DNA from 2 places in the Janthinobacterium kumbetense genome. Region 2 is predicted to be linked to the other one. Evidence: predicted binding sites of a transcription regulator. Region 2 holds the regulator's gene; the other holds the start of a gene.

Region 1 (4,579 bases), on a different contig from region 2:
GAAAGCGCACTGAACCGCTTCCGCGACAACCTGACCCGCATCGAAGTCCACATCAGCGACACGAATGGCCCGAAAGGCGGCGCCGACGATATCCGCTGCGTCATGGAAGCACGCGTTGCTGGCTATCAACCGATCGCCGTGACCGAACAGAACGCCACCGTGCATCAATCCGTTGCCGGCGCCACCGATAAACTGAAACGCGCCATCGATAGCGCCCTGGGCCGCCTGCAAGACAGCAAGCGCCACGCCACCGGCAAGAATGCCGTGATCGATACGGCCGAAGCGGAAGAAACCGCCGAGTAATCCCCACCCGCAGGATTTTCAGAGACTGAGGCAGCCGTTCAAGGCTGCCTTTGCACATCCGGCCCGCCTTTCGCGCGCGGCAACATCCATAACAAAACCGCAAGCATTCCTGCGTATTGACGCGGCAATGAAATAATTGTCGTATTTCTCACAGTAAGTGACCTCAAGCAAGCCTTTGGCGTTACAGCCAAGGCCGCTTTACGCTATCATGAAGCTACCGGCCCCCTGCTCGCGCGCCGGCTTTTTGAAAGTGTGATTGTGGAACAGATCGGCAACTTCGGCGCTTCAGGCTGCAACATCGGCGATTTACAGCTATTTCGCGATGGGGCGGATAGCCAGACGGCCGCCATGCTGGCGCCCTGCCCCGTGATGCGCCTGGAAGCGGGCGAAGCCATTGCCGACACGCAAGGCGCCAGCCTGTACATCGTCCTGCGCGGCTCGCTGGCCGTGGCCGCCGACACCCACACGGGCATGGATGACGGCACCGTCAGCAAGGTCTTGCCCGGCGAAAGCGTGGGCGAACAATCGGTGCTCGATGAAGCGAGCAACCTGGCCGCCATTTCCGCCCTGGAAGAAACCGACTTGCTGGTGATCGACGCGGCCATCGTATGGGAATTGATCGAGCAGTCGAACGGCTTGGCGCGCAACCTGCTGCGGCTGCTGTCCTTCCGCATCCGCGCCGCCAATGCCTTGCTGCGCCGGCGCCAGAAACTGGGCGAATTCTACCGCCAGCTGTCGATGGTCGACAGCCTGACGGGCTTGTACAACCGCGCCTGGCTGACGGATTTACTGCCCAACATGATCGTCACGGCCCACGCCAGCGGCTCGCCGCTGTCGCTGGTGATGATAGACCTCGACCATTTCAAGCGCTTCAACGACACGCACGGCCACCAGGCGGGCGACCAGGCACTGCGCATCGCCGCGCAAGTGCTGGGCGCGGCCCTGCGGCCCACGGATTTCGCCGTGCGCTACGGTGGCGAGGAAATGATGGTGATCTTGCCCGATACCAACGAACACGTGGCCTTGCGGGTGGCCGAGCGCTTGTGCGAGCGCATGCAGCTCGCCGTCATCTTCGCCGACATGCGCAGCGCCTTGCCGCACATCACGGGTTCCTTCGGCGTGGCCAGCCTGGCGGCCGAACAGGACGACCATGCGCTGATCGCCGCGGCCGACGCGGCGCTCTATCGCGCCAAAGCATCGGGCCGCAACAGGGTCATGCTGTAGTTCAGGCGGCCTTGCTGTCGGCCGGCTTGGCGGCGTCATCCTTCTTACTGCTGTGCGCGGCGATGAAGTCGGCATAGCCCTTTTGCACCAGCTCGTACGTCTTGTCGATATTGCCGGCGATGTCGCCATTCAGCACTTTCAAGCCGCCCAGGATGTCGCGCGCTTCCTTGAAGCCTTTTTCCATGCCGCCGCTGATGGTGTCCATGAACTTGGTCAGGGCCGTATCGTCGTCCAGGCCGGGATTCTGTTTCTTGAAAGCATCAAAAAATCCCGTCGAGAGCGATACAATGCGGTTCGCCGTCGCTTCGGCGCTGTTATCCTGCGAAGCCGCGTTCTGGATCGCATCCTCGCCGTACTGACCCTTCAGCGCTTCATTGATGTTGGTGATGGCCGCCTTGTACAGCAGCGCCAGCGGTTCGTTCTCGGAACCGATCGACACGTTCAGCGACGCCTGCATGATGGAAGCGTTCAATTGCAGCTTGGTGCGGTCATTCACGCTCATTTCAGCGTTGACGCCGTCCTTTTGCTGGACTTTATCGTCCTTGCCGGCAACGCCCGTACTGACGGAAGTCACGGAAGGGGTGGAATTGCCGCTTGCGGCGATGGGAATTGACACGATAGACCTCCTTGAACGGGCAATGTATGCCACCATGCGGGAAACGCGATGATGACCATCCTCTCGTGTAGTATCGGCAGGTTTTCAGAAAACTGTAGCAGCGGCCGCTTTTGGCGGCCCGGATAACCAATCAAGCAACGACCATCAATGACTAACCAGACCTTTCTTTGGCACGACTACGAAACTTTTGGCGCCCAGCCGCGCCGCGACCGCCCGGCCCAGTTCGCCGCCATCCGCACGGATGCCGACCTCAACGAGATCGGCGAACCCATCATGCTGTATTGTCAGCCTGCCAATGATTTCCTGCCCGACCCGCAATCGTGCCTGATCACGGGCATCACGCCGCAGCAGTGTCTGCAGCTGGGCGTGCCCGAACACCAGTTCGCCGCCACCATCGAAGCGGCCTTTTCGGAGCCGGGCACCATCGGCGTGGGCTACAACACCATCCGTTTCGACGATGAAGTCACGCGTTTCCTGTTCTGGCGCAACCTGATCGACCCGTATGCGCGCGAATGGAAGAACCATTGCGGCCGCTGGGACATCCTCGACGTGGTGCGCATGACGCACGCGCTGCGCCCGGAAGGCATCGCATGGCCAAAGCGTGACGATGGCCAGACCAGTTTTAAACTGGAACACTTGAGCAAGGCCAATGGCCTGGTCCACGAAGCGGCGCATGATGCACTGTCCGACGTGCGCGCCACCATCGCCCTGGCACGCCTGATCAAGCAGAAACAGCCGAAATTGTTCGAATTCTGCCTGGCCCTGCACAAGAAGGACCGGGTCGCCAGCGAAATGGGCATGCACCTGGCCGCCGGCGAGCGCCAGCCTTTCCTGCACGTGTCGGGCATGTTCCCCGCCGAACGGGGTTGCCTGGGCATCGTCTGGCCGCTGGCCACGCATCCGAGCAATAAGAATGAAATCCTCGTCTGGGATTGCGCCTACGACCCGCGCGAGCTGTTCCAGCTGGACGCCGACACCATCCGCACGCGCCTGTTCACGCGCAAGGACGCCATGCCGGAAGGCATGACGCGCCTGCCCGTGAAAAGCGTGCACCTGAACAAGTCGCCCATGCTGGTCGGCAATTTAAAAACGCTGTCGCCGGCCATGGCCGCGCAATGGGGCATCGATCTGGACGCGGCGAAGGTCAACGCGCAATTCGCCGCCGCGGCGCCGAACATGGATGCCGTCTGGGCTGAAGTATTCCAGCGCCCGGGCGCGAATGCCGCGCTGGACGTGGATGAGGATTTGTACAATGGTTTCGTCAGCAACGATGACCGCCGCCTGCTCGAATCCTTGCGCCGCGACACGCCGGCCAAGCTGGCCACGGCCCGCCCCTCGTTTGCCGACGAACGCCTGCAGGAACTGCTGTTCCGCTACCGCGCCCGCAATTTCCCGCAAACCCTGAGCGAAGCGGAAAGTCTGCGCTGGGAACAGCACCGCGCCGCCCGCCTGTTCGACGGCGACGCCGGCGCCCGCACCATCGAAATGCTGTTTACGGAAATCGACGTGCTGTCGGAATCCGTCGATGAGCGGGGCGAGGAAATTCTGGGAGAACTCTACGATTACGCGGAGATCGTCGCACCACAGCGTGACTAAATGCAAAATGCCGGGCTAGCCCGGCATTTTTTATGGATGACAAACAACAGTCATCACGGTGCCTGACAGAAGCGTAGCGAGCGGATGGGAGTTGCGGCCGAGAAGCGCAACTGTGCTATGGCACAGTGAGCATCGCCGGCCGCAAATCTCGACGCGCAGTAGCTTATGTCAGCCACCATCAGACGCGCGGTGCGCGTTGATCGCATCGCGCGTTTCAATGGCCACGCGGCGCGCGGCGTCGGCGAAGTCTTCGCCCGTCTGCGGCGTGGCGTAGATGATGGCGCGCGACGAGCTGATCATCATGCCCATGCCGTTCGCCGTCTGGCCCGCGCCGACGGTGGCGGCGATGTCGCCGCCCTGGGCGCCGATACCGGGCACCAGCAGCGGCATGTCGCCGACGATGGCGCGCACCTGCGCCAGTTCTTCAGGGAAGGTGGCGCCGACGACGAGCGCGCACTGGCCGTTTTTATTCCACTTCTCGGCCACCAGGCGCGCCACGCGCTGGTACAGCGGTTCGCCATCCGTATTCAGGAATTGCAGGTCCGAGCCGCCCGGGTTCGACGTGCGGCACAGGATAATCACGCCGCGGTCTTTCCACGCCAGGTAGGGATCGAGCGAATCTTCGCCCATGTACGGGTTCACGGTGACGGCATCGGCGCCGTAGCGCTCGAACGCTTCGCGCGCGTATTGCGTGGCCGTCGCGCCGATGTCGCCCCGTTTCGCGTCGAGGATCAGCGGGATGTGCGGATAATTCTCGCGCACGTAGCGGCAGATGTCTTCCAGCTGCTTTTCCGCGCCCAGCGCGGAAAAATACGCGATCTGCGGCTTGAAGGCGCAAGC
Region 2 (4,579 bases):
ATTCCAGGCTGCGTCCCGCCGGCGCGCCAGGGGCGGAGACGGCGGCAGCGTCCGGCGCGCCGCTCTCGGGTGCGGGCCAGTACGCGAGCGCCAGCGCTGCCGCGATGGCGGCGGCGATGGCCAGGCCGGTGAATTTGACGTTCATGGTGAGGAAGCGCGTGGATGGGAAACGCACGTTACCACAGGCGCGCGGCGGCGGGCCGCACGCCTCCGCACGCTCAGCCGCCGGCCTTTTTCGGCTGGTGGCCCAGCTTGACCAGCGCGGCCAGGATGGCGTCCACATGGTCGCCCTGCACTTCGATCACGCCATCCTTGACGGTGCCGCCCGAGCCGCACTGCGTGCGCAACTGCTTGCCCAGCAGGGCCAGCGCGACGGCGTCCAGCGGCAAGCCCTTGACCACGGTGACGCTCTTGCCGCCACGGCCCTTGGTCTGGCGCGAGACGCGCACCACGCCATCGCCCGCAGGCGCGGCCTTCGCTTGCGCCTTGCACGCGCACTGCGCCAGCGGCTGGCGGCAGGCGGGACACATGCGGCCCGTTTCAGTGGAATAGACGAGACCGCCCAGGGAGCTGCTTTTCATGAGGGAACGATAAAAGAGGAAGAAAGCGCGATTGTACCAAGCGGCAGCCCGCAGTTGACGAGCGTCAGTTGGCCGGCGCAGGCGCCACGGGCGCCGTCGGCACTTCCGTCACCGTTTCGGGGATGCCCGACAAAATCGTCACGGCGACCCGGCGGTTGCGCGCGCGCCCTTCCGGCGTGGCGTTCGGCGCCACGGGGATATTGTCGGCGTGGCCCACGGCCGTCAGGCGCGACGCCTTGACGCCGCTGGCGATGAACAGGCGCACCACGGCGCTGGCGCGCGCGGCCGACAACTCCCAGTTCGAGGCAAAGGTCGAATTGCTGATCGGCTGCACATCCGTATGCCCTTCCACCTGCACGTCGTGCGTGTCGTCCTTGAGCAGCACGGCCACGGCGCGCAAGGCCTGGTCCGATTCCGCCGTCAAGCCCGCCGCGCCCGGGTCGAACAGCACGCTGGCATTGATTTCCACGCTCACGCCGCGGCTCGTCTGCGTGACCCGCACCTTGCCTTCCTTGACCAGCGGCGCCAGGGTTGACGTCAGGTCCTGCGCCAGGCGCGTCATGTGTTCGCGCTCGCGGCGGATGGCTTCCGTGCGGCGTTTCAGGGCGGGGTTCGGCAACGGGATCGCCTGCGGCGCTTCCATGATGATGGGCGGCGCGCCCTTTTCCAGGCTGAAGGCCTGGCCGATGGCGTTCTGGAAGACGCGGTATTTGCCTTCGTTGACTTGCGAAATCGCATACATGACGACGAAGAAGGCGAACAGCAGGGTGATGAAGTCGGCGTACGAGATCAGCCAGCGGTCCTGGTTGTCCGGTTCCTCGTCATACTTCCTGCGCGCGCGCCGCATCATGGTCAATGCTCGTGCAAGAGGCTGGACACGCGCTCTTCGATGATGCGCGTGTGGTCGCCCGTGGCGATGTCGTACAGCACGGCGGCCGTGATTTCATATTGCACCACTCGGCGCGAAACGATGGCCTTGAGTTTATTGGCCACCGGCAGGAACAGCAGGTTGGCCAGGCCCACGCCGTAGATGGTGGAGACGAAGGCCACGGCGATGCCGCCGCCCAGCTTGCTGGGGTCGGTGAGGTTTTCCATCACGTGGATCAGGCCCAGCACGGCGCCCAGGATGCCGATTGTAGGCGAATAGCCGGCCGCCGATTCCCACACCTTGACGGCCTGGCGCTCGGCCATTTCATAGGCGGAGATTTCCACGTCGAGCAGCTGGCGCAGCTTGTCGGGCGCGATGCCGTCGACGATCATGCGCAAACCCTTGGCGTTGAAGCGGTCGGCCGTGTTTTCCATCAGGCGCTCGAGCGCCAGCGGGCCGTCGCGGCGCGCCGTCAGGCTCCATTGCCCGATGTCGCGCGCCAGCGCGGCGCGCGTATCGGATGGCGGCAGGAAGACCCAGCGCAGCATTTCCAGGCCGCGGACAAAAGTGCGCAGCCGCGTCTGCAGCAGCACGGCGCCGAAGGTGCCGACGATGACGATGGCAAAGGCGGCCGGCTGCAGCAGGGAGGCCATCTTGCCGCCTTCCAGTGCCTGGCCGACCAGCAGGCCGGCCAGCGCCAGCGCCAGCCCGATTACGCTGGACCAGTCCACGCCAGCTCCCTCAAGGTTGCGCGCAGGCGCGCGACGGCCTGGGTATGCAGCTGCGAGACGCGCGATTCGGATACGCCCATCACCGCGCCGATCTCCTTCAGGTTCAGCTCTTCTTCGTAATACAGGCCCATGAGTATTTTCTCGCGTGGCGGCAGCGCGTCGATGGCATCGATCACGGATTGCCGGAAATCGGTATCGAGCAGGGAACGCAAGGGGTCGCTGTCCTCGTCCACGCAGTGGCGGTCGAGGAAGCTGTCATTGCCGTCCGGGTCATGAAAGTCTTCGTAGTACACGAGCTGGTGGCCGCCGCCGTCGCCCAGCATTTCCTGGTAGTCGGCCAGCGACATTTTCAGCAGCTTCGCCACTTCCGACTCCGTCGGCGGATGGCCGAGGCGCTGCTGCAGGGTGCTCATCGCCTCTTCGATCTTGCGCATGTTCTGGCGCATGCTGCGCGGCAGCCAGTCGCTGGTGCGCAATTCGTCGAGCATGGCGCCGCGGATGCGCAGCACGGCATACGTCTCGAACTGCGCGCCATGCGTCTCTTCATAGCGCGTAATGGCATCGAGCAGGCCGATCATGCCGGCCTGGATCAGGTCATCGACCTCGACCGAAGGCGGCAATTTCGCCTTCATATGGTGCGCCAGACGCTTCACCAGCGGAATGTGCTCCGTCAGCAAATAGTCCTTGTTCGATTTCCCTTTGACCGTGTACATAGGCTGCTTATTGTTTTCTCATCTTATCTGGTGCTGCGGTTCGATTCAGGCGCTGAACTGGTGCGGGCTCCCCGTCTGGTACAAGGTGCCGCCAAGCACCGGCGCCGCCGAACGGGCCAGCCGCTCGGCCAGTCCGCGAAACGCCACCGACGCTCCCGCCAGCGGAAACGCGTCGACCACGCTGCGGCCCAGCCGCGCCGCGCGGTGCAGATACTCGTCGGCAGGCACGGAACCCATCGAAGTGAGCTTCACGGCCAGGTAGCGGCTTGCCGCCTGCGCCATATTATCGTATACCACTTTTGCTTCGGATTCGGAAGCGCCGGTGACGAGAATGCCGAACGGACGGCGTCCCAGTTCCTGGCTCAGGCGCTTGATCAGGCAGTACGCCGCCTTGATCGAGGTGGCGCTGGTCGAGACTTGCACGACGATATCCGACGATGCCATCAGCGGCACGGGGAAGCACGCGCCCTCGTCCGCCACGACGCCGTCAACCAGCACGATGCCGCTCTGGCGCGCCAGCACGTCGAACGTCTTGCCCAGGCGGCGCAGTTCATCCTCGCCCGCATAATCCATGCTGTCCATCAAATGGTTGCGCGCGCCCAGGCTGGCCACGCCGAAACCTTGCGGCACCTGGTGGATGACCTGGTTCAAGCCGCACTGCTGGCGCGCCACGTCGCGCAGGCTGGCGCCGTGCGCCAGTCCCAGACGCGATGCCACGCCATCGCTGCCGCCGCTGGCGTCGAGCAGCAGCACGTCATTGCCGCCGTAGACGAGCGACGCGCCCAGGTTGACCAGCATGGCGCCCTTGTCGTCCTGCGGCGTGGCCGAGAGGAACGTCATGACGCGCGGCTGCGGGCCGGCCAGCATGCGGCGCAAGCCTTCGGCCTGGTCGAAATCGAAATTAGCCAAGGTGCACCCCGCGCGCTTCATTGTTGCGGGCGGCCGCCTGCGCCATCAGCAGCGGCAGTTCGGCGTCGGAAAACTGCGTCGCCGCCGCATCGCGCTTGAGCTTGAAGGCACGGTCGATCAGGTAGCCGCGGTCGGCCAGGTACAGGTCTTCCGGCACGCGCTGGCCGTTCGACACATAAAACAGGTTCAGCTTCTGGCGGATCACCACGTCGAGCACATTGCCGATCGAGGCCGCTTCATCGAGCTTGGTCATGATGCAGCCGGCCAGGCCGCTGCCCTGATACGCGCGCACCACTTCATTCAACGTTTCCTGCGTGGCCGTGGAGTTCAGGCACAGCAGGCGCTTCACGTCGGCGCCGGCGCCCGACAGCATGGCCACCTGTTCCGTCACCATCTGGTCGCGCTGACTCACGCCCACCGTATCGATCAGCACCGTGTGCTTGTTCTTCAATTCTTTCAGGGCGATGCGCAAGTCCGCCTCGTCCTTCACCGAATGCACCATCACGCCGAGGATCTTGCCGTAGATGCGCAACTGTTCATGCGCGCCGATACGGTAGGCATCCGTGGTGATCAGGGCCAGCTTTTCCGGGCCGTGGCGCATCACGCAGCGGGCCGCCAGCTTGGCCGTGCTGGTGGTCTTGCCGACGCCCGTCGGGCCCACCAGGGCAAACACGCCGCCCTGCTCCAGCATGGCGTCTTCATTGGCCACAGTATTCAGGTTACGGCTGAGGACCGTCTTGATCCAGCGCATGCTTTGCGCGCCATCGAGGCCGGCCG

What was found. Region 2 encodes FliA, which starts transcription of late flagellar genes. Its sites were predicted from a motif close to CTAAAGTTTNNNNNNNNNNNGCCGNTA; they were not measured.
Region 1: a site for FliA is predicted at 2,215-2,241, ahead of NCG91_RS12110 (DUF5610 domain-containing protein). Genes of this name have one in related genera too.

What each region holds. Positions count from the first base shown of each region.
Region 1 is NZ_JAMQGR010000003.1:278,604-283,182, reverse strand. Features, by position in the region: gene NCG91_RS12120 (HPF/RaiA family ribosome-associated protein) at 1-303, shown strand, start outside; gene NCG91_RS12115 (GGDEF domain-containing protein) at 562-1,527, shown strand; gene NCG91_RS12110 (DUF5610 domain-containing protein) at 1,529-2,143, opposite strand; gene sbcB (exodeoxyribonuclease I) at 2,291-3,739, shown strand; gene pyrF (orotidine-5'-phosphate decarboxylase) at 3,908-4,579, opposite strand, start outside.
Region 2 is NZ_JAMQGR010000006.1:290,359-294,937, reverse strand. Features, by position in the region: gene NCG91_RS18390 (hypothetical protein) at 1-175, opposite strand, end outside; gene NCG91_RS18385 (translation initiation factor Sui1) at 219-581, opposite strand; gene motD (flagellar motor protein MotD) at 646-1,428, opposite strand; gene NCG91_RS18375 (flagellar motor protein) at 1,434-2,180, opposite strand; gene NCG91_RS18370 (RNA polymerase sigma factor FliA) at 2,162-2,893, opposite strand; gene NCG91_RS18365 (MinD/ParA family ATP-binding protein) at 2,939-3,802, opposite strand; gene flhF (flagellar biosynthesis GTPase FlhF) at 3,795-4,579, opposite strand, start outside.